Regions from separate parts of the Rhodoglobus sp. genome, predicted to be linked through region 2. Evidence: predicted binding sites of a transcription regulator. Region 2 holds the regulator's gene; the other holds the start of a gene.
The links. The regulator LexA, encoded in region 2, represses DNA repair genes until DNA is damaged. The targets are predictions, from matches to a motif close to TCGAACANNTGTTCGA.

Region 1: a site for LexA is predicted at 1,746-1,761, ahead of ACOH1Z_RS00445 (Rv2578c family radical SAM protein). Genes of this name have one in related genera too.

The regions. Positions count from the first base shown of each region.
Region 1 covers NZ_JBMDVL010000001.1:86,737-92,513, forward strand. Annotated here, with positions in the region: gene ACOH1Z_RS00430 (LLM class flavin-dependent oxidoreductase) at 1-676, shown strand, start outside; gene ACOH1Z_RS00435 (GNAT family N-acetyltransferase) at 673-1,170, opposite strand; gene ACOH1Z_RS00440 (GNAT family N-acetyltransferase) at 1,167-1,631, opposite strand; gene ACOH1Z_RS00445 (Rv2578c family radical SAM protein) at 1,770-2,861, shown strand; gene ACOH1Z_RS00450 (Rho termination factor N-terminal domain-containing protein) at 3,055-3,321, shown strand; gene ACOH1Z_RS00455 (thioesterase family protein) at 3,425-4,210, shown strand; gene ACOH1Z_RS00460 (ArsR/SmtB family transcription factor) at 4,281-4,646, shown strand; gene ACOH1Z_RS00465 (SRPBCC family protein) at 4,651-5,136, shown strand; gene ACOH1Z_RS00470 (DUF4287 domain-containing protein) at 5,149-5,439, shown strand; gene ACOH1Z_RS00475 (Hsp15 family ribosome-associated heat shock protein) at 5,436-5,777, opposite strand, start outside.
Region 2 covers NZ_JBMDVL010000004.1:212,553-218,329, reverse strand. Annotated here, with positions in the region: gene priA (bifunctional 1-(5-phosphoribosyl)-5-((5-phosphoribosylamino)methylideneamino)imidazole-4-carboxamide isomerase/phosphoribosylanthranilate isomerase PriA) at 1-635, opposite strand, end outside; gene hisH (imidazole glycerol phosphate synthase subunit HisH) at 715-1,347, opposite strand; gene hisB (imidazoleglycerol-phosphate dehydratase HisB) at 1,347-1,952, opposite strand; gene ACOH1Z_RS13305 (histidinol-phosphate transaminase) at 1,949-3,037, opposite strand; gene ACOH1Z_RS13300 (LysM peptidoglycan-binding domain-containing protein) at 3,149-3,511, opposite strand; gene lexA (transcriptional repressor LexA) at 3,742-4,431, shown strand; gene hflX (GTPase HflX) at 4,482-5,777, opposite strand, start outside.

The sequences.
Region 1 (5,777 bases), on a different contig from region 2:
GGGCATCCAGTTCGCGGCAGGCAACGCCGAAGCGATCTTTGTTGCTGCCTCGACTAAAGCGGGACTCAAGGCAACGGTTGGCCGCATCCGGGATGCTCTTGAAGAGGCTGGCCGTGATCGCTATTCTGCGCGAATCTACACACTGCTCACGATCATCACGGATGACACCACGGAGAAAGCTCACGCGAAGTATGCCGACTATCTCAGCTACGCAAGCGAAGAGGGAGCGCTCGTCTTCATGTCCGGATGGATGGGGATCGACCTTTCGGAATATGACCTCGATGAGCCCATTGGCAACGTCAAAAGCAATGCAATCCAGTCAACAGTCGCCAACTTTCAGCAGGCAAACAATGACGGAAGCGAGTGGAAAGTTCGCGATATTGCCCGACTCGGCGCTATCGGGGGTCTGGGTCCGTTCATCATTGGCTCGGGCACGGAAATCGCGGATGAGCTGCAACAGTGGGTAGAAGAGACCGACGTTGATGGCTTCAATCTTGCGTATGCCATTACGCCAGGTACCTTCGAAGATGTCGTGGAGTACGTCATCCCTGTGTTGCGCGAGCGGGGTCTATATCCTGAGGAATACGTGGAGGGCACGCTGCGCAACAAGCTTCACGGACGAGGAAACCGGCTGCCAGCCGAGCATGCAGGGGCGAGTTATCGCCGACGTCCCTAGCGAAGCTCGAAGATGATCTCTTCGGTGTCCCGTTTCACGCCGGCGGCGAAGTCGACGTTGCGGCCAATCTCGACGAATCCATTGCGCAGCACTACGGCGGCGGAACGAATGTTGTGTGTGGCTGTGCGTGCCTGAAGCGGGCGGTGAGTGTCGAGTTCCAGCATTAGCGCTAGTGCAGCGCTGGCGATTCCTTGACCCCAGAAATCACGACTGATCCAGTAGGTGAGCTCTCGCTGGTCGTCCATCATGAAGGTGGCTATCATTCCGGCGAGAGTTCCGCTGCGGTAGATCGCGCAGGCTACAACGTCGGGGTTCGCGAGAATGCGAGCAAACCAGGAATCGAATTCGGCCCGGTCGTCGGGGTCTGGTGCCGTGAATGCGGCCATCGCGACCGACTCTGGATCCCGCATCCACTCGAAGACTGCATCACCGTCGCTGAGACGCAGGTCACGAAGGGTGACGCCGTCGTTTTTGGCGTCGGCGACTGAGGTCATAGCTTGATCGAATACTTAAACCCGATGTGCGATGCCTCGAAGCCCAGCTTCTTGTAGAAGCGATGCGCGTCGGTGCGCGCCTCATCCGATGTGAGTTGGATGAGCGAAGCGCCGAGTGTTGGCGCTGCGATGTCGATGACCCACCGCATCATCGCGCCGCCGATGCCCGATGAGCGCTGACTTGCCGCAACCCGAACGGCTTCGACTTGGAGGCGGTGTGAACCTCGCCGCGCCATCCCGGGAATCGCGGTCAATTGCATGGTGGCCACGACATCACCACTGGGGGCAACGACAACAAGCAATGCGTTCGCGGGAGTTGTTGCGATCGCGTGGAACGCTTTTTCGTAGGCCGGGCGATCTTCGGGGCGCGCGGTATCTCCCCGCAAGGCGCTGACTGGGTCATCCGCCAGAAGTTGAAGGATGGTGTCGATGTCGCCCAATTCGGAATACCGAAGCGTCATTTCACCATCTCGCGTGTGGAGAGTTGTCGGGACCGTCACTTTGGAAAACACTCTTATGACGTTATCAGCGTGGGCGGGGGCCTTAGTGCCGCATCAGTGGAAGTTGCCATTGATTAGAACATATGTTCGAATAGAAGCATGCGATGGAGTGGTCAACAGGTCAGCAGTGAGGCCCCCAACGCGCTGCCCGGCCTTGCGAAGCTCAACAATCTTGTGCGTACGGTTCGCACGCCAGACTTTCAGGGCGTCACCTTCTACGAGGTAGTAGCCAAGAGCGCCCTCAACAAAGTCCCCACCGCAAGCGATATGCCGTTCGGGTGGACCATCAACCCGATGCGCGGATGCCTTCACCAGTGCACCTACTGCTTCGCGCGACCGACGCACGAATATCTCGACCTCGATTCAGGGAAAGACTTTGACACTCAAATCGTGGTGAAGGTCAATGTTGCTGAGGTGCTGGCCAAAGAACTCAGCAAGCCCAGCTGGGGAAGGCACGCTGTTGCTTTAGGAACCAACACTGACCCTTACCAGCGCGCAGAGGGTCGATACCGGCTGATGCCGGGCATCATCGCTGCATTGGCCGGTTCGGGAACGCCGCTCTCGATTCTCACCAAGGGCACCCTGCTTCGGCGAGATTTACCACTGCTGAAAGAGGCAAGCGAGCACGTACCCGTCGATATCGGGATGTCGATCGCGATCTATGACGACGAGCTGCAACAGTCGGTCGAGCCTGGTACGCCGACTGCGAAGTCACGCCTCGCCACAGTAACTGCGGTGAGAGATGCTGGCCTCGATTGCGCAGTCTTTCTCATGCCGATCCTGCCGTTTCTTACCGATACGCGTGATCACTTGGAGCGTGCAGTTGCCGCGGTGAAGGATGCCGGCGGAACATCAATTGCCTATTCTGCCCTTCATCTCAAGCCCGGGACCAAGGAGTGGTACTTTCAATGGCTAGAAGCGGCGCATCCGGAATTGCTCGAGCGCTATCACTCAATGTATTCACGCGGCACCTACGCTCCCATGGAATATCGTCACTGGCTAGCAGCCAAATTGCGTCCGATTATCCGTCGGCACGGTCTCGAGCGAACCGCACTTGACCCAGCGACAGGAATCGTTGGTTCGCGTGCCACCGTAAGTACGCGCGACGTCAATGGGGAGCGATCGCTAATCGCGGAAGAAATGCCGCCAGCCTTGGCCGCTAGGACGATGCCGCAACCCATGTTGTTTTAGCGGTTCGCGCATACTCGCACCCATTCCTGCTCGCCGCGATCTGGGAGCAGGCTCCACGTTCGCTCGGCGTTCTCAGAAAATTGTGGGGGCTCAGTCCGCCCGTGTTTATCGTGAATATGCTGCCTCGCGCAGCAAAGGGGTCGAAGCTGACGCCCCTAATGGAGACGAATCGAACTTGGGGAGTGAAACGAAGATGCCTGCCAACAAGAATTCACGGGTGAAGGACCCGGAGCTCTATGAGGAACTCCGCAACGACGGTGCGTCAGCGGAGAAAGCAGCGCGCATTGCGAACGCGGCGGCACGGGATGGACGATCCGAAGTTGGGCGACGAGGGGGAGAGTCAGGATCCTACGAAGACTGGACAGTCAAAGAATTGCAGAATCGGGCCCGCGAACTGGACCTGCACGGATACTCTTCGCTCAACAAGGACGACCTGATCGCGAAGCTGCGCGCACACTAGGAGTGCCGAGACGCGGTTCGATACGGCTCCTCGTGCCTGAGCGTGAGTGAGCAAATGTGGTGCACACGCTGCGGCCGGGAGACCGTCTCATTAGGCTGGTGCTGTGACCTCTCAAGCTTCTGCCTACTACGTTCGCCACGACGACACTCATTTTGAGTCCACGATTCACGCACAAGGAGCGTGGAATCCGCACGAGCAGCACATGGCTCCGGTTGCCGGAATTCTGGCGCACGCGCTTGAGTCATTCGAAGCGCGGACAGAACTCCGCATTGCACGCATCAGCTACGAGATCCTCGGGCTCATTCCTGATGGTGCTTTCGAAGTGAAGACAACGCTGCTGAGGCCGGGGCGCACAATCGAACTTGTCCAAGCTGAGCTCGTTGCTGCGGGTCGTGTCGCAGTTCGAGCGACTGCGTGGCGTCTTCACACCTCCGACACCTCAGCAGTAGAAGGAGTTGTCGACGAACGGATGTTGGCTCCCGAGCACGCAACTGGCGCAGTGAATCTCTCGAAGTGGCCAGGAGGCTACATTCAATCGATTGACGCACGGGCTCTTCCGGATCATGGTCCTGGACACGGACGCGTGTGGTTGCGCACACCGTATCCTCTGTTGACAGATGAGCCGGTAAGCGATTTTGTGCGGCTGATGGGGCTTGTTGACACGAGCAATGGCATCGCCACGCGCGTCAAGCCGGGGGAGGGCGGGTACGCCTTCCCGAATGTTGACTTGCAGATCCATCTCTATCGTGCGCCAACTGGGGAGTGGCTTGGATTGCAGAATGCCGTAAATTTTGGGGCTGATGGGGTCGGCCTGACATCGACTGTCCTCCACGATCTGAGCGGACCATTCGGTCGAGCTGAGCAGATCCTGACGCTCCGCAAACTGTAAGCATCCACCTGCTAATTAATTCTCATGTGGGTCTTGTGTTGCCCGTCCTGCGAGCGTAATCTACAACCAAATGGTTGTAGATGAAGTAACAGACGCCGAAGTGGACGCGATGTTTCGCGCTCTCGCTGATTCCACACGTCGTGACATAGTCACGCGCGTAATGCGGGAAGGAATCTCTGTCTCGCGTCTCGCCAGCAGCTATGAGATGAGTTTTGCCGCGGTTCAAAAGCACGTTGCCGTGCTGCAGGCGGCTGGGCTTGTGTCGAAGCAGCGCAGCGGCCGTGAGCAAATAGTTCGCGGCGATCTGACATCCATTCATCGAATCCAAGAACTTCTCTCGCACTTTGAAGAGGTGTGGGAGAAGCGAGCGCTGCGCATGGCCGCTGTGCTCAACGACGACCCCAATGACATAGACAACGAACGAAAGAACAGGTGAAGCAATGAACGTCACGAGCCACACCGATGTTGAGGCACTGACTCTCACGACGACCGCCGAGTTTCCCGCCACGCTTGAGCGCTCCTGGCAACTGGTCAGTGACCCTCGGCAACTTGAGCGCTGGTGGGGGCCACCCGAGTGGCCGGCGACGTTTGTGAAATTCGAGTTCGAGCCTGGCGGTCGCGCCCACTACTACATGACGGGTCCTGAGGGCGAGAAGATGCATGGCTGGTGGAAGTTCACCTCTATTGTCGAACCGCGCGAGCTATCGATAGAAGATGGATTTGCGGATGATGCTGGTGAGCCGAGTGGCGACCTCGGTGTTACGATCGCTCGCCTCGTCTTTGAGCCTGTAGACAACGGAACCCGGCTCACGATTCATTCAGGATTCGAGTCAGCCGCTCAGCTCGAGGAAATGATCAAGATGGGCATGGAAGAGGGAATGCGCGAAGCTCTTGGCCAAATCCGCGCCATCCTTGACGAAGGCTAGGCAGGAAGCGGGATGTCATTTCAGGCTTACCTGGACGCGGTAGAACAGAAGACCGGTCTCACGCCTCGCCAATTCATCGCGATCGCAGAGCAGAAGGGGCTTGCGGACCGATCGGTCAAGGCCGCTGAAATTCTGGAGTGGCTCAAGAACGATTACGGTCTGGGGCGTGGGCACGGCATGGCGATGGTGCACGTCATCACCAAAGGCCCAAACATTGACGCAAAGCATGTGGGCACCGCTGGTGCTCATCGTGACGAAGCTGACGTGCTTTGGCTCGATGGAATCGCAACGAAGCCGAACTAGTCGTCGCGTGGTCGCGAATCCGATTCGTCGCGACCCCGTAGCTTCTCCAGCTCGCGACGCTCGCGCTTGGTAGGTCGACCCGCTCCACGATCACGGCGGGGTGCCAGCGCCACTTCCTCGCGGGAGGGTGGCGGAGGAGTCTCATCGATGAAGCTCTCGGCGGCAGTGACTGCTGAGACTCGCTTCACGATGGTCTGTTTGACAACGAGGATGCGGTCGAATCCGGCAATGCGAATGCGGACCTCATCGCCAATTCGCACCGGATGCGCGGCTTTTGCGCTCGTACCGCCGATTTTGACGTGTCCGGCCCGGCAGGCTGCGGTGGCTTGTGAGCGGGT
Region 2 (5,777 bases):
TCATCGAGACTTGAGACGCCACCAGAGGCGATAACCGGGCGGTGAGTGCGATCCATCACTTGGCGAAGCAAATCGATGTTCGGGCCCTGGAGAGTGCCGTCTTTAGTCACGTCAGTAACCACATAGCGGCAGCATCCGGCTGACTCGAGACGGTCGAGGACCGTCCACAGGTCGCCACCCTCTTGAGTCCAGCCACGAGCAGCGAGCGTCGTTCCGCGCACGTCGAGACCAACGGCAATAGCCTCGCCGTACTCAGCGATTACGTGGGCAGCCCACTCAGGATTCTCCAGCGCTGCAGTGCCGAGATTGATGCGCTTCGCGCCGGTGGCAAGCGCGGCCTCGAGAGACGCATCGTCACGGATGCCGCCAGAAAGTTCAATATTGACGCGCTTCGGCGTCGACTTGATGACCTTCTTGATCATCGCGTGGTTATTGCCGCGACCGAAGGCAGCGTCAAGATCCACCAAGTGGATCCACTCCGCACCCTGGTCAACCCAGTCGTGCGACGCCGCGCACGGGTCGCCGTAGCTCTTCTCGGTTCCCGCTTCGCCCTGAGTGAGTCGAACGGCCTTACCGTCAGCGACATCGACGGCAGGCAGAAGTGTGAGGCTGGGTGTTTTATTGAACTCGCTCATAGATTTGCTCTCTGAAGACCTGATCGCGGAACGCCGCGCACAAGCATCCGATACTAGTGCACGTCGAACTGACGCAAAATCAGAGCGTCTCCAACCAGTTGCTTAGTAGTCGGATTCCGGCTTCGCCAGACTTCTCCGGGTGAAATTGAGTAGCCGTCAGGGGTCCATTTTCGACGGCAGCGAGGAAGCGACCGCCGTGGTCTGCCCACGTGAGCTTGGGTTGTGGAAATGGGGGCTGAACGTCAAGTGTCCACTGCTGTGCAGCATAGGAATGGACGAAATAGAATCGCTCGTCGCGAATCGAATCGAAAATAGTCGTGTCGTCGGGAGTCTCGACCGTGTTCCAGCCCATGTGGGGCAAAACTGGAGCAGGTAACTTTTCTACAACACCCGGCCACTCATCGAGTCCGTCGGTCTGAACACCGTGCTCATCGCCGGAAGAAAACAGCACCTGCATTCCGACACAAATCCCCATCACTGGGCGGCTGCCTGTCAGGCGCTTCTCGATAATCGCACCACCGCGCACTGATTCCAGTGCCGACATGACAGCAGCAAATGCGCCAACCCCTGGCACGAGAAGCCCGTCAGCAGCCTCAGCAACAGAACGGTCAGCGCTCAATCGCACGCTCGCGCCGGCAGCCTCTAGAGCCTTAGCCGCAGAGTGGATATTGCCCGATCCGTAATCCAGAATGACAACTGAGGGCGCAACCACTAGAGCGCACCCTTTGTTGACGGAATTCCGGTGACACGGGAATCGGGCTGAACAGCACCGCGCATCGCACGAGCAAAGGCTTTGAATTCAGCCTCAGCGATGTGGTGGGGGTCACGCCCACCCAAGACAGTGATGTGAACGGTAATACCCGCGTTGAAGCTGATCGCTTCGAAAACGTGACGAACCATCGATCCCGTGAAGTGTCCACCGATCAAGTGCATCTCAAACCCGGCAGGCTCCCCCGTGTGCACGAGGTACGGACGACCCGAGACGTCGACAACCGCTCGAACAAGCGCCTCGTCAAGAGGAACAAGCGCATCGCCATAACGAGAAATGCCGGCCTTGTCGCCGAGCGCCTGTTTGATGGCAAGACCCAAAGCGATGCCAATGTCTTCCACAGTGTGGTGGACATCAATGTGAGTGTCACCGGTCGCCTTCACAGTGAGGTCGATCAGTGAGTGCTTCGAGAATGCGGTGAGCATGTGGTCATAAAACGGGACGCTCGTCTCAATGGATGAGGTACCTGTTCCGTCGAGATTGATCGAGAGTTCGATACTCGACTCGCTGGTCTCGCGCGTGATCGTCGCGGTGCGCTGTGAAGTCATTGCTCAACTCTACCGAGCGCTTGGAGGTCAGCCATCGCATCCAGAAATGCCGTGGTCTCTGCTTCAGTGCCTGCAGTGACCCGCAAGTGGTGAGGTATACCGACATCGCGAATCAAAATGTCTTGAATGAGCAACTTGTTAAACAGTGCTTGCGGATCCGCAACATTCCCGAAGAGCACGAAATTTGCTTCGGTCAGTACGGGGGTGAACCCCAACTCCGCAAGCCCGGCGCTCATCCGGTCGCGCTGAGTTTTAATCTCCCCAACCATCGCGAGCATCTCAGGGGCGTGAGCAAGCGCGGCAACTGCGGCCGCCTGCGTCAAAGCGGAGAGATGGTACGGCAATCGTACGAGTCTGAGGGCATCGGCGATAGCCGGATCGGCGGCCAAGTACCCCACTCGAGCTCCGGCGAACGCGAACGCTTTGCTCATGGTGCGGGAAACAATGAGGCGCGGCCGTCCCTCAAGCAGTGACAGCGCCGTCTCGCGGTCGGAGAACTCTGCATAGGCTTCATCGACGAGCACGATACCGTCGGTCGCGTCGTAGGCGGCGACGACCGTCTCGTTGCTGACGGGAGTGCCGGTGGGATTATTCGGCGAACAGAGAAACACGATGTCCGGCGAAAGGTCAGCTATCGCCGCCACCACTGTTTCGGGAGTGAGGTCGTAGCCGGCATCACGAGAAGCCGTAACCCACTCGGTGCCGGTGCCTGAGGCGATGATGGGGTGCATAGAGTACGTGGGCGGGAATCCGAGAACGCTGCGGCCTGGACCGCCGAAGGCCTGAAGCGTTTGCTGAAGTACCTCATTGGAACCATTTGCTGCCCAGATGTTCGCAGCGGCGAGGCCGTGCCCCAGGTATTCGGCGAGACTCTCCCGCAGTTCAGTGAACTCTCGATCGGGATAGCGATTTGCGGTCATCACTGCTCTTGCCAGCGCCATCACAATATCGGTGGCCACCGCCTCGGGGATGGGGTGGGTGTTCTCGTTGACGTTGAGTTGGATGCTCACCGGATCGGTAGGTGCACCGTAGGGCTTGAGCCCTCGAAGGTCGTCACGGATAGGGAGATCTGAAAGCGAAGTCACTCCACAATGCTAGATGCAGACGGCTGACAAGCGTCACGCTGCCTCAATCAATCAGCCTCTACGTTCTCGCATGCACCACGAGCGAACCGCGCGAAGAGCTAGCGCGCGCTTCTATTCAGAAAAGCTGGCAGGGATCGCGAGCTGTTGACCCGCAAAGACATCTGCTGAGGGAAGCTGGTTGAGCTCAATCAACTGAGCAACAACATCGCGCGGATCGTGCCCAGGAGCATGGGTCTCTGCGATGTTCCACAGCGACTGGCCTGCGGAAACGTCGACGTAAACGAACGCGTTCTCGTTTGACTCCAACGTAGCGGCAGCGTCACCACCGTTGAGGGAGAAAACGAGAGCCGCAACAACCAACGGCGTGGCCGCGAGCGTCATCAAGACGACGCGACCACGCGTTGTGAGGCGAAGACGCGGTGCGGACTGCCGAGCACGGGATTCCGCGTTGGGTGCAATCACTGCAGTGGACATCAAATTCTCCTCTAGGGGTTCCCGCACCCGACTCTCGGCCGGGAGAGTCGGGTGCGAAGCTGTGTTCCGAACATACATTCGAATTGTTCTAATTTCAAGTACATATTCGAACAAGCCACCGACATTGCCTCGCGACACTCGAACAAATGTTTGTTTTTGGCTTGTTCTGCGGATACAGTTTCGAATGAGCCACTGACATTGGAATCGTTAGAGGCAGAAATAGAGGACTCGTGACCGACTCAATAGCCGCAAATGGCGACGCCGCAGAGCGTGGCACCCGCCGGCGAACCAGCTTGAGCGCGAAACAACTCGCGATCCTCGAGATGATTCAGCGAGCAGTCGCTACTCAGGGCTACCCGCCGAGCATGCGCGAGATCGGAGACGCTGTCGGCCTCTCCTCGCTATCGAGCGTTACCCACCAGCTCAACCAGCTCGAGCTCAGCGGCTACGTGCGCCGCGACCCCAACCGCCCCCGCGCCATCGAAGTTCTTATCGACGTGCCAAGCGCCGTCGACGAATCCAGCACGATCAGCCCATCGATGGGTGATGCCGCGATGGTTCCGCTCGTCGGCCGCATTGCCGCCGGTATCCCCATCACTGCAGAGCAGCACATTGAAGAAGTGTTCCCTCTCCCCCGCCAACTTGTTGGCAAAGGTGACCTGTTTATGCTGAAGGTCGTCGGAGATTCAATGATCGACGCTGCCATTTGCGACGGCGACTGGGTTGTTGTGCGCCAACAGCAGACAGCCGAAAATGGCGACATCGTTGCCGCAATGCTCGATGACGAAGCAACCGTCAAGGTATTTCGTCAACGCGACGGTCACACATGGCTACTGCCACGCAACTCCAACTTTGAGCCCATTCTCGGTGACTACGCCACAGTGCTCGGCAAAGTCGTTACGGTACTGCGCTCGCTCTAAGCAGGTTTAATCGCGAGCTCGCGCCCAACGCGCAAGCTCGCGACCAGACGCTACGAAGCTTTACTCACGAACTCTTCGAGCTCGGCTAGTCGAGCCGGGTGCACAAGCGCCCGCACCTGGGTTCCATCTTCGCGATAGTCCGTCGCCAACACGCGCCCCTGCACGTGGAGGCGCGAGATGACTTCTCCACGGTCATAGGGCACGAGCAGAGTCACCTCGACCTCCGGAGCTGGCAAAAGTTCCGCAATACGCGCGTTCAATTCGTCGATGCCCTCACCCGAGCGGGCAGAAACAAAGATTCCCGTCGGCTCAAGTCCACGAATCAACAAACGCTGGTCGTCATCCGCAAGGTCGCTCTTGTTGAAGACAACGATTTCAGGGATGTCGCGGGCACCCAGCTCACCGATGACGTCGCGCACCGTGCTCAGCTGAGCACCGGGATCTGGGTGGGAGGCGTCAACAACGTGCACGATGACGTCAGACTGCCCGATCTCCTCGAGGGTCGACCGGAACGCTTCCACAAGCTGATGCGGCAAATTGCGCACGAAACCAACAGTGTCGCTAAGCGTAAATAGCCGGCCATCTGCTGTCTCCGAACGTCTCACAGTGGCATCGAGCGTTGCGAAGAGCGCATTCTCTACGAGCACGCCGGCGCGAGTCAGACGGTTGAGCAAACTCGACTTGCCTGCGTTGGTATAGCCGGCAATAGCGACACTTGGCACCTCAAACCGGTCACGGTTGGCGCGTTTCGCCTCCCGAGCGGGCGCGAATCCCTTGATCTGCTTGCGTAGGCGAGCCATGCGAGTGTGGATGCGACGGCGATCGAGTTCAATCTTGGTTTCACCAGGACCACGGCTACCCATACCGGCGCCGGCGCCACCCACTTGGCCACCGGCCTGGCGAGACATCGATTCACCCCAACCACGAAGTCGTGGAAGCAAGTATTCCATTTGGGCTAGCTCCACTTGAGCCTTGCCTTCACGGCTTGTCGCGTGCTGGCTGAAAATGTCGAGGATCACCGCTGTGCGGTCGATCACCTTCACGCCGACGACATCTTCGAGTGCACGACGCTGGCTGGGAGCAAGTTCTGTGTCGGCAATGACAGTGTCCGCGCCGGTAGCGGCTACAACGTCGCGCAGCTCGATTGCTTTGCCCTTACCGAAGTACGTGCTTGGGTCAGGGTGCGAACGGCTCTGCAAGAGGCCATCAAGCACCACTGCGCCTGCGGTCTCTGCCAGAGCGGACAACTCCCGAAGTGAGTTCTCCGCTTCCCGAAGCGCTCCCTGACCGTAGATTCCGATCAGCACAACGTTTTCGATCCTCAGCTGGCGGTACTCGACCTCGGT